2 regions of the Microbacterium sp. 22303 genome follow, and region 2 is predicted to be linked to the other one. Evidence: predicted binding sites of a transcription regulator. Region 2 holds the regulator's gene; the other holds the start of a gene.

Region 1 (11,277 bases), on a different contig from region 2:
GTCCACCGCCTCGGAGGCGGTGAACGCCGACACGCAGATCACAGCGGCGGCCCGCCGAGCCTCGGCTGCGGCCGCGGCGACGGGCGCCGATTCGTCGGGGAAGCGCCAGGACACCACGTCGTGCAGGGTGATCACGTCGGCATGCGGGGAGGGCGGCAGCTCCAGCGCCATCCGGTGCGACACGGTGTCGCCGGCGTACAGCGCGCGGCCCAGCGCAGCGCGCGCGGCCTCCGACGCCTGCGCCACGCGTCCGAGGGGAAGGCGACGGTTGCCTGCGAGGGGAGAGCGCAGCGAGCGGAACACGAGGGGGCGCACCGTCCACGGCTCGGACGAGGTCTGCGCCAACGCCGCCTGCGCGCGCTCGCCGATCTGCTGCTGATAGGCCTGGGCGCCCATCGGCACCTCGGTCGCGATGGTCGCCAAGGACAGCCGAGGGTGCGTCATGTCGGCTCCTGTCCGGGAGCCGGGACGGCGTGGTCACCGCCAGGGGCGGAGCCGGGCTCCGCGCCGGGTGCCGGGTCGCCGGATCCGCCGTCAGGGGTGGAAGCCGAGGCGGAGCCGGGCAGTGCGCCGGGCTCCTCGCCGCGCACCGCCCGGGCGTGCGTCCGCAGCCAGTCCTCGATCGGGGCGACGCACTCCGCCCAAGTCCGTTCCTCGAGCACCTGCGCCCGCTCAGGGGCCGGCGTGGGGTCCGTGCCCCGGCGCGCGAGACGCTCCGCTATCCACCCCGCCCATGCCTCCGGATCCGCCGAGACCTGCGCATGCGAGTCGGGGAAGGCGCTCGCGGCATCGGGCGTCGCGATCACCGCCGCGCCCGTGGCCAGCGCCTCTGCGAACTTCATGGCCGCGCCGACGCCGTCGATCACGGGCACCGCGACGACCGTGGCCTCCGCCGCGAAGTCGACGAGGCTCGGCACCTTTCCGACGAACTCCACGCCCGAGGGCAGGGCCACCGCGGCGTCCAGCCCGGTGCCGGCGATCCGGCACTGCGCATCGGGAGCCAGCGCGGCGAGCCGCGGCCAGACCTCGCCGAGGAACCAGTCCAGGCCGCGCCGGTTCGGCTCCCATCCCCAGCCCCCGAACAGCGCGACCAGCGGAGCACTGCGGGAGGACTCCCGCTCGGGCCACTCCTCGGGGTCGATGCCGAGGGGAGCGGCGAAGGTGCGGGACGCCGCGTCCGGGTGCTGCTCGATCAGCCGGATCCGCTCCGTATCGGAGCATGTGCTCACGCCGTCCGCGCGCGCGATCGCCCGCTCCTCCAGCCGCCGATGCTGCGCGGCCTGCTCGGGGAGGCCGCGGGAGAGGAGCCAGGCGCTCATCGCGTTGTGCACGTCGAGCAGCACGGGGGCGCCGACGCCCTCCGGCAGCAGCCAGACCGAGTCCTGGTGCGACAGGACGATCGCCTCCCAGCGGGGACTGCGCACGAGGCGCGCGAGTCGTCGGGCCGCGCCGGGCACGGCCTTCCCCTTCAGGTGCAGCCGTGGCCGGACGACCTCGGTGAGCGCCGCGATCGAGGAGTCGTCCTGAGGCCCGGCGGGGCTGACCACGACGATCCGGCGGCCGAGCTCGCGCAGGGCGGCGATCTGGTGGTACTGCCGGCGCTGCCCGCCCTGTCCGAACCGGTCGGGCACCTCGACGCTCAGCCAGAGGACGGCGCCCTGCACCGGCGGCGCGGATGCCGCCGGGGCGTGCGTCGCCCGGCGACCGACCGATCCATGCGGGGCTCGGGCTCGCGCCATCTCGCCTCCTGTCCGTGTGCGGTTCCAGTATGCCCGCGCCGGATCCGGCTCGTCCCGCGCTACGGGAGGTCCGCGCGGATCCGGCTCGTCCCATAAGCAGGCGGCGGCGCGCGTCGCGCCGGCTGCCGCCATCGGACGAACATCGCGCGGATCCCGCCGGCCCCCATGGCCGAACGCGCACCCGTGGATCGCGCTGGCTATCATCGAGTCGAGGTGGCACATCCGAGTCGTGGGTGACCGACACAGGAGCGCACGTGACCGCAGGGCGAGACGACGAGGCGACGATCGGGGTCATCATCCCGCTCTACAACGGCGCCCGCCACATCACCGAGACGCTGCGGTCGGTGCTGACGCAGACCCATACCGCGCTGCAGGTCGTCGTGCTCGACGACGGATCCTCCGACGACGGCGCCGAGATCGTCCGCCCGATGCTCCACGATCCGCGACTGACGCTCGTGCAGAAGAGCAACGAGGGCATCGCCCGCACCCGCAACGCCGGTCTCGCGCTGCTCGGTGCCGACGTCGCCTACGTGGTCTTCATGGATCACGACGACCTCGTGGCCCCCGACCTGTACGAGCGGCTGCTGCGCGTGCTCGCCCGGCGACCCGACGCAGTCGGCACGTATGCGGTCGCGGACTGGATCGACGCCGACTCCGCCCCGCTCGGAGAAGGGGAGTTCGCCCGCTTCATGCGGGACCGCCAGGCGGTGCGCGGAGGGCGAGTGGTGCCGCTCGCGCCCGACGTGGATGCCACGCTGCCCGAGCTGTTCCTCGCCAACCACCTCTACCCGCCGAGCGGGATCCTGCTGCGCCGCGAGGCGGTCGACGCGATCGGCGGATTCGACCCGTCGTACCGGGTCGCCGACGACTGGGACGCATTGGTCCGCCTGTCCCGGCGCGGTCCGATCGTGCCCCTCGACGAGATCCTGGTCGGATACCGCCGCCACGGCGCCAACGCATCGGGCAACGCTGCGCTGAACGTGCGCGAGAGCCGGGCGGTGTGGGCGCGCACGTACTACTCCCCGGACAACTCCACGGCCGACCGGCAGGTGTTGCGGGCGGCCTGGCGAGGCATGCAGCGGCACAAATTCCGGATCAAGTCGGCGGCCGCTCGCCGTGAACTGCGCGCTAGACGTGTGAGCGTCGCGCTCCGGCGTCAGCTGGACGCGGTCGCGCACCTCGCCCTGGTGCGCCCGCTGCGGCGCTGGGGTCGCTGAGTGGGATCACAGCCGCGGGGCCGCTGAACGGATCAGCGCTGCCTGGTCGCTGGCAGCGATGGGCTCCTGTGGGCACTGATCCCGTTCAGCGCCGCTGAGCCGCTGGGCTGCGGCACGGGATCAGAGCCGATCGAGCAGCGCGCGCAGCTGCGTCCACGCCCACTCCGGATCCCGCTGTCTTGCCCGGCGCAAGCCTGCCTCGCTGCGCCGGATCCTCTCCGCGGGATCCGCGATGAGGTCGCGAAGGGCGGCGGCCAGGGCGTCGGGGTCGTTCGGCGGCACGAGCACGGCTACGTCGCCGACCACGCTCGGGATGCCGCCGGTGCGGGACGCGACGATCGGCAGGCCGCTCGCCATACCCTCGCCGAGGATCAGTCCGCTGGGTTCGGCCCACACTGAGGGCACCACGAGCACATCGGCGTCGCGGTAGAGGGCGGGGAGCGCATCCCGGTCGGCGAACGGCAGGAAGGTCGCGGTGGCGCGACTCGCCCTGGCGAGCTCGCGCACCTCCCGTTCGTACGCGGTGGCAGGCGCGTTCGGATCGAACTCGTGACTGCCCACGAACACGAACTCGGCCTCGTCCGGCCCGAACGCCTGCGCCGCCCTGGCCAGCACGGCGGGGCCCTTCGAGGGGATCATCCGCCCGACATACAGCACACGGACCGGGCGGAGGTCGGCGGTCCGCGGCTCGGGCGGGGTGAACCGGAAGGTGTCGACCGGGTTCTCCACGACCGCCACCTTCGATCGCTGCGCACGCGGAAGCAGGCCCCTGGTCTCGTCGGCCAGCGCCTCACTCACGCAGATGACCGCTGCGGCCTCTCCGACGATGCGGTCCGCCTCGCGGCGCCCATACGTGCGGAACAGCTGGTTGTGCGCATAGATCGACACCCGGTGCCCGCTGCCGCGCAGCAGCCGGGGCAGGATCGGCGCATTGTGCGCAAGCACATCGGCCGCGGGCAGCCCTCGCACCGCATCCGCGAGCGGGGCGAACCACCGCCCGACCCGTGGCCGCTGCAGGCCGAGGCGCCCCACCGCCGCATCGAGGTACTGACCGCTGCGCGTCACACCGGGCGCGCGGTCGTACTCGATCAGGTCGACGCCCTCGTAGCGAGGGGACATGGTGGTGCGGTCCAGGATCACGCCGTGCCGGGCGTCTCCCGCGCGCACGGCAGCATCGGCGAGCAGGTGCACTACGGTCGGAACCGCGGATCCGGTGCGAGGGGAGAAATGGTCGCCCGGCGTGATGGCGTGGATGACGCGGCGCTCGCCCATGGGGTCAGCTTAGAGCGGCCGGCGGGGGAGCCCGTCGACGGGTTCGCGGTGCAGGGGTGCGGACTGAGTTCGGCGGCTCTGGCGGGTCGTGCGGGCTGAGTCGGATGGTGGATCGAGCGGGCTCGAGGGGGCGATGGCGGGTGGTGGTGCGGGGTGTCTGTGGATCGCTCGCCTTCGTTCGACCGACCCCATGCGCGACGCCCCGACTATCGAAGCTCGACCTTCTTCTTCTTCCAGGGAATTCGCAGGTCAGGAGCGGGAATTGGTTGTGGAAAAGTCTAGAACATAGCTTCGATTCTTGGTAGGATCGGGGCATGACCAGCACCCTTGATCCGCTCCTGGAAGCCACTCGGCTTCTGGTAGATGCGTGGGGTGACGCCGCCTCCGGTATGGACCTGTCACGGGCGCAGCTGGTGGCCGTGAACGATGCGATCGGGCTGGTGAAACGAACCGCGGACGCGGTGCATGCCGAGGTCGCGGCGGGCATCGCCCGGGAGTCGCGGCGAGAGCTCGGGCCGGACAGTCTGGCGAAGCAGCAGGGGTATCGGAACTCGGCGCAGTTGATCGCCACGACCACGGGGACCTCGACCGGGGATGCGGCCCGGCTGGTGAAGGTCGGGGAAGCCACGGCGCCGCGCGCGAACCTGCTCGGGGAGGCGCTGCCGGCGAAGTTCCCCGCCATCCGGGAAGCGCTGGCTGCGGGGCGGATCGGCGCCGCCGCAGCGGGCATGCTCGTGACATTCCTCGACCGGATGATCGTGAAAGTCGGGCGCGCGAGGGCATCCGAGGCTGAGACCGCTCTGGTCGGTCTCACACCGGGCCTATCGCTGGACGAGATCCGCCGGGCGATGACCCGGTTGGAGGCGTATCTGGACCCGGATGGTGTCGCACCCCGCGAAGACGAGCTGCGGGCGCGGGCATCGCTGAGCATGTTCGAACGGGACGGGATGCTGCACCTGAACGCGGTCCTGGACCCGGAACGGGCAGCGTCCGTGAAGACCGCGATCGAAGGATACGTGTCCGCGCAGTTCGCCGCCCGCCGCGATCGTGACCCGGCCCTCGCGGACGCGGACCGGCGCACCGTCGGACAGATCCAGGCCGACGCGCTCGCGCACTTCGCCGAACACGCGTTGACTTGTCTGCGGAACAAGAGCCTGAACGGGGCGACCGTGATCGTCCGCGTGGACGCCACCGACCTCGCGAACAGCACCGGATACGGGCTCATCGACGGGCTCGACCAGCCCATCAGCATCCACACCGTCCGCCGCATCGCCGGCAGCGGCATCGTGCAGGACTGGCTCTGCGGACGAGACGGGGAGATCCTGCACTGGGGCCGCAAGAAACGACTGTTCACCGAAGCCCAGAAACTCGCCCTCCGGGAACGCGACGGCGGCTGCGCGTTCTGCGGGCTCCCACCCGGAATGACCAAAGCCCACCACATCGACTGGTGGACCCGAGACCACGGCAGAACAGACCTCACCAACGGTGTCCTGCTGTGCGAGACCTGCCACCACCTCATCCACGACAACCACTGGGGCATCCGCATCGACGGCACCGGCACCCACGCCAACGTCTGGTTCCTGCCCCCACCCGGCATCGACGCACCACCCCGCCTCGGAGGACGTGCCCGCACCGAACTCATCGCGTGAGCCGCCGCGAGAGCGCGCGCGTGTCGTCTCGGTCGCGCTGCGCGCTCCTCGCTCAACGACCCGAGGTGACGACGGCTCGGGCGCCCGCTGCGCTCGCTCGATGCGGGCTGGGGAGAGGAGGCGTGTGCCCGGAGGACCGCGTCTTCGCCGCAGGGTGAGGTCAGTGCGGGGAGTGCGCGCCCAGCCCAGCGATCAGCTCGGCCAGCTGGCGCGCGTAGCGGTCCGCGCCGTATTTCGAGCGTGCCCATTCGGTCAGCGCGGGATCCTGTGCTGACGAAGCTCCGAGCGTGGCGACCACTGCTGCGGCGAACTCGCGCGGATCGTCGGTCACCGGGAACGGGAACCGGCCGTCGTCGTTCGTGATCCCTTCCGCGCCGACCCTGGTGGTGACGACCGGGAGGCCGCGCAGCAGTGCGTCGATCGTCTTGAACTTCACGCCCGCTCCCGAATGCAGCGGGACGAGCGCAGCCGAGGCTGTGCGGTACACCTCGTCGAGGTCGTCCACATAGCCCGTGACGGTCACTCCCGAGGTCAGCGCGGCGCGGGCGTACAGCGACTCCGGGGGATGGACGCCGACGAGCGACAGCGCGGCCTCGGGCAGCACTGCGCGCACGGAGGGCCACACCTCGTCCAGCAGCCAGACGGCCGCCTCCACGTTCTCGCGCCGGTCGAACGCCGCGACGAACACCGCAGGTCCGCCACGCGGCACGGTCGCTCCGCCGCTCGGCGTGGACGATCCGCCAAGCAGCGGGGCCGAGTCGCTGCCCGGTGCGGCCGATCCGACAAGCGGCACGGCCGATCCACCAGGCGATGCGGCCTCTCCACCGGGCGATGCAGCCGATCCGCCGACGGAGGGGACCGGATGCTCGGCCGGATCCCACAGCGGCGGGTCGATCGCGACCACGCGGGGATGGCGGCCGGCCCCACGCACCTGGCGGGCGTCCTTGTCGCTCAGCACGATCACGACATCGGCACTGCGGAACGACGCCGGCTGCGTGACAGCGACCACGAGCGCACGCCACGACCGCCACACGACCTTCCTGGTGGCGCTCTGCGCACGGGCGGACCGCAGCCATCTCAGTTCGCGCTGCAGCGGCACATCGTGGGCGACCAGCGCGGTCGGTCGAGACCTTGCCGCACCGCGCAGCAGGAACGCCGTCTCCTCCCACTGCGCCTCCACGAACTCCGCCCGTCGCAGCGCCTCGCGCACGACGGGGCTGCGCCGCAGCGCCCTGCGGCGGCTGGGCGCGAGCCAGTGCGGCACCACGATCGCCGCGAGACGATCGAGGACCTTCATCCCGGGGGAGTCGTCACCCGCGACCAGGACGACGCGGCCGGGATCCTGGGTGCGCGCGAGGCCGATCCGATTGAGCTCGGTATCGGGGGCGACGACGGTGACTTCGTGGCCGAGAGCGCTCAGAGCGCCGAGATGGCGCCGGTAGTACTCGCCTCCCGCATGCGGAATGCCCGGATAGGGCACGACGAGGGAGAAGCTGACGATCCTCATGCCCGGAGGCCGGATCCGTCGCGAGACGACGGGGTCGGGTGAACCACGACCCAGGTATATCATCGCGCGGTCACAGGCAATAGCATCGCGGCGGAGGACCCATGCCGATCACGGAGGCTGGCGAGCCGGTGCCCACCGACGCCCGCGTGACATCGCCCACCGCCGCGGGCGTGACGCGCGGAACGCGGCTCCGGCGCGGGCTGTATGCGCGCGCCCGGCGGGCGCTTCTCTCCGACACCGGACTGCGCTTGGCCCATGCGGTGGAGCGGACGCGCGTCCTGGTGCACCTTCGGCGCAGCGCCTCCCGGCCCGGTCCGAGTCCCGCTCCGCGCGAGCTGGCCGCCGTCATGCTCCCGGCGGGCGGCGGCAACATCGGGGATCAGGCGATGTTCGAGGCGTATCTCGTGAACACTCCGGGCGAGGTCCTGGCTGTGATGCGCGACGCCGGCGCCTACATCGTCCCCGATGAGGACCAAGCCCGGGTACGGGTGCTGAGCGCGCCGCTGCTCAGCGGCGGCACCCTGCGCGGACGCTGGGGCGAGGTCCGTGCGCTCGCCGACGAGCTTCGGGCCGCACGGTCGTTCGCCGTGATCGGGGCCGACATCATGGACGGCGGATACAACCGCGCGGAGGCGGTGACCCGCGCCGAGATGCTCCGGCTGGCGCACCTGCTCGGCGCCGGCGCTCGCGTGCTGGGCTTCAGCTGGGGCGAGCACGTCGACGCCGCCGCATCCCGAGCGCTGGCACGAGCAGCGTGCAAGGCGCAGCTGTTCGTGCGCGACCCGATCTCGGCCGAGCGTCTGGGCCGCGCGGGGATCCCGGCAATCGAGTCCGCCGACCTCGTGTTCACGGCCGACGGCGAGCGGGAGCCGGCGGACATCTCGGCCTGGGTGACGCGGCTTCCGGATCCGGTCGTCATCGTCAATCTCAGCGGCCTCATCGAACGCAGGACGGACCTCGTGCCCGAGTTCGTCGCGCTCATCGATCGGCTGACGGCGGATGGCATGCGCGTGGTGCTGCTCCCGCACTGCCTGCGCGACGGCGACGACGACCTGGCGGTGTGCCGGCGCGCGGGGGAGGCGGCCGCTCGGCCAGACAGAGTGCTGCTGGTGGAGAGGGCGCTGCGCCCCGCCGAGGTGCGCTGGCTCACGGCGCGCGCGTCGGCGGTCGTCACCGGCCGCATGCACCTGTCGATCCTCGCTCTGACGGAGGGTACCCCGGTCGTCGTGCTGCGCACGCGCGGCAAGGTCGAGGGCCTGGCGCGGATGTTCGATCTGGAGCGCTACGCCCTCGACCCAGTGCCGGGCATCGGCGGCGAGGCCGGAAGCGCGCTCGCCGACCTGTTCGCCGACACGACGCTGCGCGAGCGGATCGAGGCGCGGCTGCCGCACGTACGCGCGCTCGCGCAGCGGCAATTCGTGCCGGAAGCTCCGGCGCACGCCGTCACCTCGCGCTGAGCGGAGGCGCTCAGGGTCGGGGCCGTGTCACTCCAACCGGCCGAGCTGGACGAGGCGTGCGAACTCGGGATCCTGCTCCCGCACCTCGTCGAACGTGCCCTGTGCGGCGATGCCGCCGTCGCGCAGGTGCACCAGGTGATCAACGCTCCGGACCGTCGAGAGCCGGTGCGCGACGATGATGATGGTCATGGTGCCCTGCAAGGACTGCAGCGTCTGCGCGATCTCGTGCTCGGTGGCGTTGTCGAGTGCGCTGGTCGCCTCGTCGAGCACGAGCACCCGCGGGCGCAGGTACAGGGCGCGCGCCAGGCCGACGCGCTGGCGCTGACCTCCGGAGAGGCGGGTGCCGCGCTCTCCGACGATGGTGTCGATGCCGTCCGGCAGATCCGTCACGAGGTCACTGAGCTGCGCCTGCGCGAGAGCGGTGAGCACGCGGTCCCGGTCGATGTCGGCGGGATCCACGCCGAAGGCGACGTTGCGCGCGATCGTCCCGCTGAGCAGGTACACGTCCTGAGGCACGACGCCGATCTCCGAGTACCACGTGGCCGGGTCGTCGGAGATGGAACGACCGCCGCAGCGCACGACGCCGGACGTGGGCGAGAACAGCCCGAGGATCAGGTCGACCACGGTGGTCTTGCCCGCGCCGCTGCCGCCGGTGAACGCGACCGTGCGGTTCTCCCCGATGGTGAGCGAGAGCCCGTTCAGCACCGTCGCATCCGAGTCCGGATACCGGAATGTGACGTCGTCGAGCACGATGTCGCCGCGATACGGCTCGTCGCTGCGCGGCTGCTCGTCGTACAGCTCGGTCGGATCCAGCTCGGCCAGCGCATCGACCATGATGTTCAGCCCCACACCGCCGACCCGGGTCGTCGCGAGGTTCGCCGAGACTCTGGTCAGTGTCGGCAGGGCGCGCAGCGCGGCCGTCGCGAACAGTCCCAGCACCGGGATCACCTGCGCCGCGGATCCGACCGCGAACATGAGGACCGAGATGCCCACGATCGCGATGATGAACGCGATCTCGAGGATGTGGCGCGGCACGTCGCTCATGAAGCTCAGCTCACGACCGGCGCGGGCGCTGCGCAGCCGGGACTCGCGGAAGTCTCGGACGAAGGCCGAGCCCCGCGAGCTCAGCCGGGTCTCGCGGAAGCCCTCGAGTCCGGGCATGAGCGCCTGCCAGGCCTCCAGGCCCGACTGCGCGATCGTCTCGCCGATGCGCAGTTGGCGCTGGCGCAGGGCGAACTGCACCCCGCCGACGATGCCGCCGAACAGCACGATGGTGAACAGCGTGGCACCGGGTGCGGCGAGGGCGAGCACGGCCATGATCGCGACCAGCACGAGCACATCCGAGCACATCGTGACCACGGCCATGAGCACGCTCGCCGCCTGATTGGTCGCGTCGTTGATGTTGCGATAGACGACGCTGAGCGTGCGTGCCCGATGCGCCGCATACGGCGCCTGCACGTAGCGCTTCATGAGCTCGGTCGCGGCGAGCGCGGTGATCCGCGTCGTGCGGCCCAGCAGCCACCATCGGAACAGCAGCGACCCCGCGGTCTTGATCAGGAACACGAGCGCGATGAAGCCGCCCAGGAGCGGGATCAGCACGGACAGCTCCGAGCTTCCCGCCGTCGCGGCGACCAACTCCAGGACGGAGCCCTGAGGCTTCCCGGTGGTGATCAGGCTCATGAGGGGCAGCATCGCGGCGACGCCCGCCATGTCGAGCAGTGCGAGCACGACCGAGGCGGCCACCGTGGTCAGGATCCACTGGCGCGGACGGGCGCCCGTGACGCGGAGCAGGGTGCCGAGTTGCGGCAGCAGCGCCCGCGGCGTCGTCGTGCGGGCTGCATCCCGTGCCATTGCGCGTGTCCTCCCGCGAAATCATCGCAAATCCCGTATCGGAATATTGGGTCATACGCTAACATCGGTCTTGTCCGCGTTATGCCGTCATCTGGGGTCGCATAACGTCTTGCATTCGACTGGGGAAACGCATATGTCTGAGAACGACGAGTCGGCCGGCATCAGCCGCCGCACTGTGACCAAAGCCATGGCCTGGGTCGTGCCCGCCGTGGCTGTCGCCGCGACCGTGCCGATCGTGGCCGCGAGCGCCTGTAACGACTTCAATCCGGAGAATCCGTGTCCGATCACGCTGTCGGGCACGGGCTGCAAGCTCCCGGGTAACTCCAATTCCATCTACAAGGGCTACGCGTTCCGGCTTGTGATCGCGAACCCGACCGGCGCGACGATCACCGTCAACGTGACCTCCGCGACGCTGGACGGCAACAGCTTGGGCGGCATCCGCGTGGTGAACCTCAACGACGGCTCGAGCCAGGGCAACCCGTTCACGGTGCCGCCGCACACGACGTACACCGCCGCCCTGCTGACGCAGAACGCGCCGAACAGCTCGAACGGCGCGCTGAGCATCACCTACACGGTCAACGGCGG
Region 2 (11,277 bases):
TCCGTGCGGAGTGCTCATGACCCGAGCCTAGAAGAGCGCGAGCCGACACATGGTGAAACACAGCATGCGTCGCATCGCGGCGCCGCCTAGCGTGGGGTGACCGCCCCGACCCTGGAGAGAGATGTCCTTCGACGCGCCGCCGTTCGCCCCCGCAGGGGTCGCTCAGCCGCGCGTGCCGCTCTCCTTCGAGCTGTATCCGCCGCGCACTACCGCCCCGATCGAGGCGCTGCACGAGACGATCCAGCAGCTGGCCACGGCCGCGCCGAGGTTCATCTCCGTGACCTACGGCGCCGGCGGGTCCGTCGGGGGACGTTCGCTCGACGTGCTGCGCTACATCCGCGAGCACACCTCGGTCGAGCCGCTCGCGCATCTCACCTGCGTCGGCAACACGTATGCCGGAGCCTCGCGGCTGATCCGGGAGTTCCTCGACGCTGGGATCCTCAGTTTCCTCGCCCTGCGCGGCGACCCGCCGCTCGACGAGAGCGAGCCGTTCCTCGGGGATCTGGAGAGCTCGGCGCAGCTCGTGCAGCTCATCGACCGGGCGCAGGCCGAGCGCGCGCCGTACCAGGAGCGACCGATCCCCGGCGTTCCGCGAGCCGTGCAGGTGACGCCGCGACGCAAGGTGAGCATCGCCGTGGCCGCCTACCCCAACGGGCATCCGCGTTCGACCTATCGCAACCAGGACATCGACGCGCTGCTGGCCAAGCAGGCCGCGGGGGCGACCCTCGCGATCACGCAGCTGTTCTTCCACCCCGACGACTACTTCGCGTTCGTGGAGCGCGCACGTCGCGCCGGGGTCACGATCCCGATCCTGCCGGGCATCATGCCGATCACCTCGCCCGCGCGCCTGCGCCGTGTGCTGGAGCTCAGCGGCGAGGAGCTTCCCGCCGAACTGTCCATCGCCCTCGAGGTCGAGCCGACGGCCGAGGGCCGCACCGAGATCGGCGTCGCGCATGCGGTGTCGCTCGTGCGAGAGCTGGTGGACGGCGGCGCGCCGGGCGTGCACCTGTACGCGTTCAACCAGCACCGCACCGTGCTGGATGTGCTCGAGGGGGCCGGCGTGCTGCCCGAGCGCAGCGCCGTCTCTCCGCAGGGCGTCCCGCAGTTCGCAGATTCCCGCGGCGCGCACTAGGCCGCTTCCTTCCCCCTTCCGTCAGAGAGGACCGTCATGACCGCATTCCCCGAGGGCACCATCCTGGGCTACCCGCGCATCGGCCGCCGCCGTGAGCTCAAGAAGGCCGTCGAGGCGTTCTGGGCCGGACGGATCGATGAGGCCGAGCTCGAGCGCACCACCGCTGAGCTGCGCGCGACGACGCGCGAGCGCCTCGCCGAGCAGGGCCTGGGTCGCGCCGACTCGGCGATCCCCGAGTCCTTCTCGTACTACGACCAGGTGCTCGATGCCGCCGTCACCGTGGGCGCGATCCCCGCTCGTTTCGAAGACCTTCGGTCCGCCGACGGCACGATCGGCCTGCCGGCGTACTTCACCATCGCCCGCGGCGAGGGAGAGCGTGCGCCGCTCGAGATGACCAAGTGGTTCGACACGAACTACCACTACCTCGTACCCGAGATCGGACCGGACACCGCCTTCTCGCTCTCCAGCGACCGCATCGTGCGTCAGGTGCAGGAAGCGGCGCAGGCCGGCTTCCGCACCCGCCCCGTGATCGTCGGCCCCGTCACCTTCCTCGCGCTCGCCAAGGCGGCTGACGAGGCCCCGGAGGGCTTCGACCCGCTGTCCCGCCTGGACGACCTGGTCCCGGTCTACGCCGAGCTGCTCGGTGCGCTCAAGGCCGCCGGTGCCGAGTGGGTGCAGCTGGACGAGCCCGCCCTGGTGAGCGAGTCGCTGCCGTCGTCCGTCGCCGAACTCGGCGCCGCCGCCTCGCGCGCCTACGCGGTTCTCGGCGGCCTCGTCGAGCGTCCGGCGATCTTCGTCGCCGCGCCCTACGCCGCGCTCGACGCGAACCTCGCCGTCCTCGCCGCGGCTCCGATCGAGGCCATCGGTCTCGACCTCGTGCGCGGCACCGTGCCCGCCGCTGTTCCGGGACTCGCCGACAAGGTTCTGGTCGGAGGCGTGATCGACGGGCACAACATCTGGCGGGGCGACCTGGCCGCAGCCTTCGACACGCTCGAGGCACTGCGCGACCTCGGTGCGGCTGGTGTGTCCGCGTCGACCTCCACGTCGCTGCAGCACGTGCCGCACGACGTCGAGGACGAGTCGAAGCTCGACGCCCGCCTGGTGAACTGGCTCGCCTTCGCCGACCAGAAGGTCGCGCAGGTCACCACCCTCGCGAAGGGACTCTCCGAGGGTCGCGCCGCGATCGCCGTGGAGCTCGACGCCGCCTCCGCCGCTCTGACCGACCGGCTCGGCGCGCCCGGCGTGCGCGTGGACGCCGTCCGTGCCCGCACCGCCGCACTGACCGCCACGGACTTCGACCGCGGCGACTACGACGCCCGGGTGGCTGCGCAGTCCATCGCGCTCGATCTGCCCGCGCTTCCGCTCACCACGATCGGGTCCTTCCCGCAGACCGGCGAGATCCGCCGCGCCCGCGCGCAGTTCACCAAGGGCGAGATCACGGCGGATGAGTACGACGGCTTCCTCCGCGAGGAGATCGGCCGCGTCGTGACGCTGCAGGAGGAACTGGGCCTGGACGTGCTCGTGCACGGCGAGCCCGAGCGCAACGACATGGTGCAGTACTTCGCCGAGAACCTCGACGGCTTCGACGTCACCGAGAACGGCTGGGTGCAGTCCTACGGATCCCGTGCCACCCGCCCGTCGATCCTCTGGGGCGATGTCTCGCGGCCGGCCCCGATCACGGTCGAGTGGTCGCAGTACGCGCAGTCGCTCACGGCGAAGCCCATGAAGGGGATGCTGACGGGTCCGGTGACGATCCTGGCCTGGTCGTTCGTCCGCGACGACCAGCCGCTCGCCGAGACCGCCAACCAGGTGGCTCTTGCGCTGCGCGACGAGATCGCGGACCTGGAGGCCGCCGGCATCGGCGTCATCCAGGTCGACGAGCCGGCGCTGCGCGAGCTCCTGCCTCTCAAGCAGGCCGACCAGCCCGCGTACCTGGACTGGTCCGTCGCCTCCTTCCGCCTCTCCACCGCGGGCGCCGAGACGGCCACGCAGGTGCACACCCACCTCTGCTACTCGGAGTTCGGCGTCGTCATCGACGCGATCAAGGCGCTGGACGCCGACGTGACCTCGATCGAGGCCGCGCGCAGCCGCATGGAGGTCGTCACCGACATCGCTGCGTCGGGCTTCGACCACGGCATCGGACCGGGCGTCTACGACATCCACTCGCCGCGCATCCCCGACGCGTCCGAGGTGGAGACGCTCCTGCGCCGTGCCGTCGAGGAGATCCCCACGCGGCAGCTCTGGGTCAACCCGGACTGCGGTCTGAAGACCCGCGGCTACGAGGAGACCAACGCCTCGCTGCGCAACATCGTCGAGGCCACCCGCCGCGTCCGCGAGGACGTGTCGGTCGCGGTCTGACCTTCCCGCACCGGGCGTCTTCATCGAGGCCCCCTCGCAGCACCGAGGCCCCCTCCCAGATACGGATCTGAGAGGGGGCCTCGGTACGCAGAGGGGGCTTCGACGTGGAAGGGGCGGGAATCAGACCGCGCGCAGCACCGCCACGACCTTGCCGAGCACCGTCGCATCGTCGCCGAGGATCGGTTCGAATGCGCTGTTGCGGGGGAGCAGCCACACGTGGCCGTCGCGACGGCGGAACGTCTTCACCGTGGCTTCGCCGTCGAGCATCGCGGCGACGATCTCGCCGTTCTCCGCCGTGCCCTGAGAGCGCACGACGACCCAGTCGCCGTCGCAGATGGCCGCGTCGATCATCGACTCGCCAGAGACCTTCAGCATGAACAGATCGCCCTTGCCGACGAGCTGACGGGGGAGCGGGAAGATCTCCTCGACCTGCTGCTCGGCGGTGATCGGCACACCGGCGGCGATCCGGCCCACGAGGGGCACGAGTGCCGCGTCGCCGACGGACGGGGCCGTATCGGCGGGATTCTCGGTGGATGTGCCGGGAAGGTCGATCAGGACCTCCATGGCCCGGGTCTTGCCGGCATCGCGACGCAGATAGCCGCTGAGCTCGAGCTGGCCGAGCTGATGCGTCACGCTGCTGAGGGACTTGAGGCCGACGGCGTCGCCGATCTCGCGCATGCTCGGCGGGTAGCCGTGCCGCGCGATCGAGGTCTGGATGACCTCGAGGATCGCCATCTGCTTCGCACTGAGGCTCTTGCGGCGCCGTGTCCGCGGGGCCTCGGGGCCGGGGGCCGCACCGTCGCTCATGCCATCTCCTTCGTGTGCGTCGTGCCCTCGCGGATCGGTGGGATCGGCATGGATTCGCGGGCGGCGATTCGAATGTCGGTGGTCCGTGATGGGGTCTTCGTATCGAAACCGTATCCGAGATCGGGCCGGAATCGATAGATCTGTTCGAGCGTGTCGGCAAGTCTTCGGAACTGATATTCGAAGAAGGCTTGACAGATGTTCGAACTCGAAAGTAGTTTCGGTACGTAGGTTCGCCTCTCCAGAGGCCCGGATTCGAAGATTCTCATCAGAGGATGCGGATCCGGGGAGAGGCGGACCGACACAGACACTGAGGAGAAGCACCATGAGCAGCATCACCTTCGCCGGTCAGGTACCCGCCACGCGACTGCGGATCACCGCACGCGGCCGGCGCGTGCTCGCGGCGCTGGTCGCGCTCCCGGTGTCCGGAACGATCGCGTTCGCGGCGCTGAGCAGCGGATCCGCGCTCGCCTCCGGGGAGCAGACGACGGGCAACACCTTCGCGACCGTCACGGTGCAGCCCGGCGACACCCTGTGGTCGATCGCGGGCGAGATCGCGCCGAATGCCGACCCGCGCGACGTGGTCGCCGAGATCTCGAAGCTGAACCTCGTCGACGGAGGTGTGATCGAGGTCGGACAACACCTGGCGATCCCGGCACGGTACGGATCGACCGGGCGCTGATCCCGTACTTCGGCGTCGCTCAGCAACCGTACTTCGGCGTCGCTCAGCAACCGCGGTCATCTGTGCCACGCACCACAGCGCGGCCGCCTAGCATGGCAGGGTGACTGTCTCGCTCGACGACTTACCCCTTCGCGACGATCTCCGTGGGCTGCGGCCCTACGGCGCCCCGCAGGCTCCGCTGCCCGTGGCGCTGAACGTGAACGAGAACACGCATCCGGTGCCGGAGCAGGTCGCGAGCGACATCCTCGACGACATCGCCGTGGCGCTGCGTGACGTCAACCGCTATCCGGATCGTGAGTTCACAGAGCTCCGTGAGGCGTTCGCCGGCTACCTCGGCCATGACCTCACCGCCGCGAACATCTGGGCCGGTAACGGCTCGAACGAGGTGCTGCAGCACATCCTGCAGGCGTTCGCCGGTCCCGGTCGCACCGTGTTCGGGTTCGCCCCGACCTATTCCATGTACCCGCTGCTCACTCAGGGCACGGGGGCTTTCTGGATCGCCGGTACCCGCCACCCCGACTACGAGCTCACCGTCGACGAGGCGGTGGCACAGGTCAGGGAGCACGACCCCGACGTCATCCTGCTGTGCGCGCCGAACAACCCCACCGGCACTCCGCTCCGGCTCGACGTGATCGAGGCGGTGTACGAGGCGGCGCGCGGCATCGTGATCGTGGACGAGGCCTACCAGGAGTTCGCCCCGAAGGATTCGCCGTCGGCGCTGACGCTGCTGCAGGGACGTCCGCGGCTCGCCGTCTCCCGCACCATGAGCAAGGCCTTCGCCTTCGCCGGAGCGCGGGTCGGCTACCTCGCGGCGGATCCGGCATTCATCGACGCACTGCGTCTCGTGCGCCTGCCGTACCACCTGAGTGCCCTCACCCAGGCGGCGGCGGTCGCGGCCCTGCGCAATGCGCCGATCATGCTCGCGATGGTCGACGAGATCGTCGCGCAGCGCGATCGGATCTCGGCCACGCTCGAGGCCCTCGGCTACACGCCGCACCCGTCCTGGTCGAACTTCGTGCTGTTCGGCGGCGTCGCGGACCCGGCGGCAACGTGGCGCGCTCTGTATGACAAGGGCGTGCTGATCCGCGATGTCGGCATCCCGAACCACCTGCGCGTCACGGCCGGCACCGAGGCCGAGACCACCGCATTCCTGGACGCCCTCGCCTCGATAGGATCGGCCTCATGACCGCTGAGACCCCTGCTGCGGCCCGGACCGCGCGTCGCACCCGCTCCACGTCCGAGTCGACGATCGAGCTCGAGCTCAACCTCGACGGCACGGGTCAGAGCCACATCGACACCTCGGTCCCGTTCTTCGACCACCTGCTGACGGCGTTCGCCAAGCACTCGCTGACGGATCTGACTGTGCGCGCCTCGGGCGACATCCACATCGATGCGCACCACACGGTGGAGGACGTCGCGATCGTGCTCGGTCAGGCGATCCGCGAGGCGCTGGGCGACAAGAGCGGCATCTCCCGCTATGGTGACGCTCTCGTGCCCCTCGACGAAGCGCTCGTGCAGGCGGTCGTCGACATCTCGGGTCGGCCCTATCTCGTTCACGAGGGCGAGCCGGCGGGCTACGAGCACCACCTGATCGGCGGCCACTTCACGGGATCCCTCGTCCGTCACGTCTTCGAAGCGATCGCGTACAACGCGGCGCTCACCGTGCACGTGCGCGTGATCAGCGGTCGCGACCCGCACCACATCGCCGAAGCCGAGTTCAAGGCGTTCGCGCGCGCGTTCCGTCAGGCCAAGTCGCTGGACCCGCTGGTGCTCGGCGTGCCCTCCACCAAGGGCGCGTTGTGACCGCCCAGGCAGAGGGTCGCCGTCCGACCGTCGCGGTCTTCGACTACGGATCCGGCAATGTGCACTCCGCCGTGAAGGCGCTGATCCGCGCCGGCGCGGACGCGGAGCTCACCGGCGATCGCACCGCGGCGCTCGAGGCCGACGGGCTCGTCGTCCCGGGCGTCGGCGCGTTCGCGGCCGTCCGCGAGGCGCTGGCCGCGCACGGCGGTGACGAGATCATCGAACGGCGCCTGGCCGGCGGTCGTCCTGTTCTGGGCATCTGCGTGGGCATGCAGGTGCTGTTCGCCGGCGGTGTCGAGCGCGGCGCCGAGGTCGACGGCCTCGGGGAGTGGCCCGGCATCGTCACCGAGCTGGACGCGCCGGTGCTGCCGCACATGGGCTGGAACACCGTGGAGCCCGACCCGGACAGCGTCCTGTTCCGGGGGATCGAGCACGAACGCTTCTACTTCGTGCACTCGTTCGCCGCGCAGACGTGGGAGCTCGACGTCATGCCGCCGTTCCCGCAGCCGCGGCTCACCTGGGCCGAGCATGGCTCGCGATTCCTCGCCGCGGTCGAGAACGGACCGCTGTCCGCGACCCAGTTCCACCCGGAGAAGTCCGGCGAGGCCGGCATCCAGCTGCTGCGCAACTGGATCTCCACGCTCTGACCCCCTCCTCGGAGTGTGACGGCGGGGGATTGGTGCCCCGCACGCACCCGGACTACTCTCTTCTCGTGCCGCGCCCGAAGAGCGCAGCGCACCGTGACCCGAAGGACGACATGAACGAGTTCGCGCAGTCCCCCTCCCTGACCCTGCTCCCGGCGGTGGACGTCGCCGGCGGCCAGGCCGTGCGCCTGACGCAGGGCGAGGCCGGAAGCGAGACCAACTACGGCGATCCGCTCGATGCCGCCGCCGAGTGGGTGGACCAGGGCGCCGAGTGGATCCACCTCGTCGACCTCGATGCCGCGTTCGGCCGCGGCAGCAACACGGCGATCCTGCGCCGCGTGATCAAGCAGTTCCGCAGCGTCAACGTGGAGCTCTCCGGCGGGATCCGCGACGACGCGAGCCTCGAGGCGGCGCTGGAGTCGGGCGCGTCACGTATCAATCTCGGCACCGCGGCGCTGGAGAACCCCGAGTGGGCCGCCGACGTCATCGCGCGCTATGGTGATGCCGTGGCAGTGGGCCTGGACGTGCGCGGCACGACACTTGCCGCCCGTGGCTGGACCAAGGAGGGCGGAGACCTCTGGACGGTGCTCGACCGCCTCGAGGACGCCGGCTGCAGCCGCTACGTCGTCACCGACGTCACCAAGGACGGCACGCTCAAGGGGCCGAACCTCGACCTGCTCCGCGAGATCACCGCGCGCACCCCGAAGCCCGTGGTGGCATCCGGCGGTATCGCGAACCTCGATGACATCGCCGCGCTCCGCGAGCTCGTGCCGCTCGGCGTCGAGGGCGCGATCGTCGGCAAGGCGCTGTACGCCGGCGCGTTCACCCTGGCCGAGGCGCTGGATGTCGCCGGATCCTGACGGTGCCGTGTCTGGTGCGGCCGGATGCGATCACGATCACGGCGCGCATCCCAACACGGGCGACTCCGCAGGAGTTCCCTGGGCGGGGCGTTCGTTCGAGGAGAACACCCGCGCGGGCGATGACGGCTCTGCGGACCCGGCTCTCTGGGACGCGCTGACCCGGTTCCGCGCCGGTGCCGGGTCGCAGGCCGAGGTCGTCGACGCGTTCCGCGCCGCGCGCGTGCTCGTGCCGCTCGTCGCGGAGAAGGGCGAGGAGGGCGTGGCACCGTCGGGCCTGACGGTGGACAAGACCCAGGAGCTCTCGCTCGTCACCGTCGCCGCGCCCGACGGACGCACGGTGCAGCCGGCGTTCACGAGCGTCGACACGATGCGCGCGTGGGATCCGATCGCGCGCCCCATCCCCGTCGAGGCCGCCCGCGTGGCGCTGTCCGCCTCTTCGGGGGACGCGGAGCTCATCGTGCTGGACCCCGGATCCGAGACCGAGTTCGTGCTGCGCCGTCCCGCGGTGTGGGCGATCGCGCAGGGGCAGCAGTGGGAGCCGAGCTTCCTCTCGCCCGAGGTCTACGCGGGCCTTCTGGAGAGCGTCGGCAGCGAGCTCGCTGTGATCGATGTCGCCGTCTCCGCAGGCGACCCGGACGCGCGCCTGCGCGGCCCGGAGCTCGTCGTCACGCTCGAGCTCGTCGAGGGACTGGACCGGGAGACGCTCGATGCGGTGCTCGCGCGTCTCGCTCAGCGCTGGGCCGCAGACGACCGCATCGCCGTGCTCGTCGACTCGCTCACGGTGAAGCTGCGCGCCAGCGTCTGAGGGTGCGGGCGAGCCCGGTCAGTTGACCGGGCCGGTCCACTTCTCGCCGGGCCCCTGCCCGATCGGATCCGGGATGACGGACGCCTCTCGGAACGCGAGCTGCACGGAGCGCAGCCCGTCGCGCAGCGAGCGTGCGTGCATGTCGCTGATCTCGGGGGCGGCGGCCGTGATGAGGCCGGCCAGGGCGTTGATGAGCTTGCGGGCCTCGTCCAGATCCTTCTGCGTCTCGGGGTCATCGGCCAGGCCGACCTTGACCGCGGCGGCGCTGAGCAGATGCACGGCAGCGGTGGTGATCACCTCGACGGCGGCGACGTCGGCGATGTCCCGGGCGGCGCCCGTCGCGGTGTCATCCAGCGTGGAGGTGGAGGGGGAGACGTGCTCGTGGCCGTCGGGCGCGGGAGTGCTCACAGTGCCGGCTTTCCGAAGGTCTTGCCTTCTGATAGACTTCTGCGGGCTCCGGGGCTTATGTCCCGGCACGAAAGAGGATTCACTTCCCACCCGCGCTTGCCGCTCAAGGCTACCGGGTCCAGCACTCCGCCGATTCACATCGGTAGCCGCCGTGCAGCGACAGCTGTGCAGCGGGTCAGGGTGTCGCCGGCGTCTGACTGCCGGCGGGTGGGACGATTCTGATTTCGCCCGTGATCCGTCCGGATCACGGTGGCCGAAACCATCGTCTAAGGAGTCCGCATCAGCGATCCCCGCACCAATGAGCGCATCCGCGTCCCCGAGGTCCGCCTCGTCGGCCCCGCGGGTGAGCAGATCGGCGTCGTCCGCATCGAGGCCGCACTGCGTCTTGCGCAGGAAGCCGACCTCGATCTCGTCGAGGTGGCCCCGAACTCGAAGCCTCCCGTGGTCAAGATCATGGACTACGGCAAGTTCAAGTACGAGGCCGCGCAGAAGGCGAAGGAAGCTCGCCGCAACCAGGCGAACACCATCCTGAAGGAGGTGCGCTTCCGTCTGAAGATCGAGGCGCACGACTACACGACCAAGCTCAAGCGTGCCGAGGGCTTCCTGAAGGCCGGCGACAAGGTGAAGGCGATGATCCTGTTCCGCGGTCGGGAGCAGTCCCGTCCCGAGCAGGGCGTGCGGCTCCTCCGCAAGTTCGCCGAGGACGTGGCCGAGTTCGGCACGGTGGAGTCCAACCCCACCATCGACGGACGCAACATGGTCATGGTCGTCGCCCCGCTGAAGAACAAGTCCGAGGCGAAGGCCGAGCAGAACGCGGTGCGCGACGCGCAGCGCGCGGCCAACAAGCAGGCGGCCCGCGACGCCAAGGCGCCTGGCGCGCCGGCAGAGCCCGCAGAATCGGCTGCTCCCGCCTCGACCACGGAGTGATCCGGTCGGAGCGATAAGCCCCACACAGACCTCCCGCAATGCGCGGGCAGAACCCTGTCGCCCAGCTGGGCGCCATACGAAGGAAGAGAAGATGCCGAAGCAGAAGACCCACTCGGGTGCCAAGAAGCGCTTCAAGATCACCGGCAGCGGCAAGCTGAAGAAGCAGCAGGCCGGGATGCGTCACAACCTCGAGCACAAGTCGAGCCGCCGCACCCGCCGCCTCAACCAGGACCAGGTGATGTCGAAGGCTGACACCAAGGTCGCCAAGAAGCTCCTCGGCCGCTGACGCGCCCGATCTCACGAACAGGAACACACGAAAATGGCTAGAGTCAAGCGCGCCGTCAACGCTCACAAGAAGCGTCGCGTCATCCTCGAGCGCGCCTCGGGTTACCGTGGCCAGCGCTCGCGCCTGTACCGCAAGGCGAAGGAGCAGGTCACCCACTCCCTCGTCTACGCGTACCGCGACCGTCGCAAGCGCAAGGGCGACTTCCGTCGTCTGTGGATCCAGCGCATCAACGCGGCTGCCCGCCAGAACGGCATCACGTACAACCGCTTCATCCAGGGCCTCGGTCTCGCCGGCGTCCAGGTCGACCGCCGCATGCTCGCCGAGCTCGCCGTCAACGAGCCGGCGACGTTCGCCGCGCTGGTCGAGACGGCCCGCAAGGCTCTGCCGGCGGACGTCAACGCGCCCAAGTCGGCTGCGTAAGCACGAAGTCGGCTGCGTAAGCATCTGAAACACGAAGGGGCGTCGTCCATGAGGGCGGCGCCCCTTCGGTGTCCCTAGACTGTGATCGTGCTGGAGAACCCCCGATCCCCGCGCGTGCGCGCCGTCGCCAAGCTCACCAAGCGCAGCG

The links. Region 2 encodes LexA, which represses DNA repair genes until DNA is damaged. Its sites were predicted from a motif close to TCGAACANNTGTTCGA; they were not measured.
Region 1: ACTJI8_RS13675 (DUF222 domain-containing protein) is a predicted target of LexA. The motif match lies at 4,508-4,523, and genes of this name have one in related genera.

The regions. Positions count from the first base shown of each region.
Region 1 covers NZ_JBQEOQ010000004.1:353,261-364,537, reverse strand. The annotation lists gene ACTJI8_RS13695 (glycosyltransferase family 4 protein) at 1-444, opposite strand, end outside; gene ACTJI8_RS13690 (glycosyltransferase family 4 protein) at 441-1,739, opposite strand; gene ACTJI8_RS13685 (glycosyltransferase family 2 protein) at 1,994-2,956, shown strand; gene ACTJI8_RS13680 (glycosyltransferase family 4 protein) at 3,077-4,228, opposite strand; gene ACTJI8_RS13675 (DUF222 domain-containing protein) at 4,543-5,877, shown strand; gene ACTJI8_RS13670 (glycosyltransferase) at 6,038-7,384, opposite strand; gene ACTJI8_RS13665 (polysaccharide pyruvyl transferase family protein) at 7,486-8,841, shown strand; gene ACTJI8_RS13660 (ABC transporter ATP-binding protein) at 8,869-10,692, opposite strand; gene ACTJI8_RS13655 (hypothetical protein) at 10,826-11,277, shown strand, end outside.
Region 2 covers NZ_JBQEOQ010000006.1:30,843-42,119, reverse strand. The annotation lists gene ACTJI8_RS16280 (prolyl oligopeptidase family serine peptidase) at 1-18, opposite strand, end outside; gene ACTJI8_RS16275 (methylenetetrahydrofolate reductase) at 122-1,132, shown strand; gene metE (5-methyltetrahydropteroyltriglutamate--homocysteine S-methyltransferase) at 1,169-3,490, shown strand; gene lexA (transcriptional repressor LexA) at 3,611-4,297, opposite strand; gene ACTJI8_RS16260 (hypothetical protein) at 4,294-4,563, opposite strand; gene ACTJI8_RS16255 (LysM peptidoglycan-binding domain-containing protein) at 4,620-4,976, shown strand; gene ACTJI8_RS16250 (histidinol-phosphate transaminase) at 5,077-6,162, shown strand; gene hisB (imidazoleglycerol-phosphate dehydratase HisB) at 6,159-6,779, shown strand; gene hisH (imidazole glycerol phosphate synthase subunit HisH) at 6,776-7,426, shown strand; gene priA (bifunctional 1-(5-phosphoribosyl)-5-((5-phosphoribosylamino)methylideneamino)imidazole-4-carboxamide isomerase/phosphoribosylanthranilate isomerase PriA) at 7,537-8,283, shown strand; gene ACTJI8_RS16230 (SseB family protein) at 8,267-9,088, shown strand; gene ACTJI8_RS16225 (DUF1844 domain-containing protein) at 9,107-9,442, opposite strand; gene infC (translation initiation factor IF-3) at 9,776-10,423, shown strand; gene rpmI (50S ribosomal protein L35) at 10,515-10,709, shown strand; gene rplT (50S ribosomal protein L20) at 10,743-11,129, shown strand; gene ACTJI8_RS16205 (TrmH family RNA methyltransferase) at 11,217-11,277, shown strand, end outside.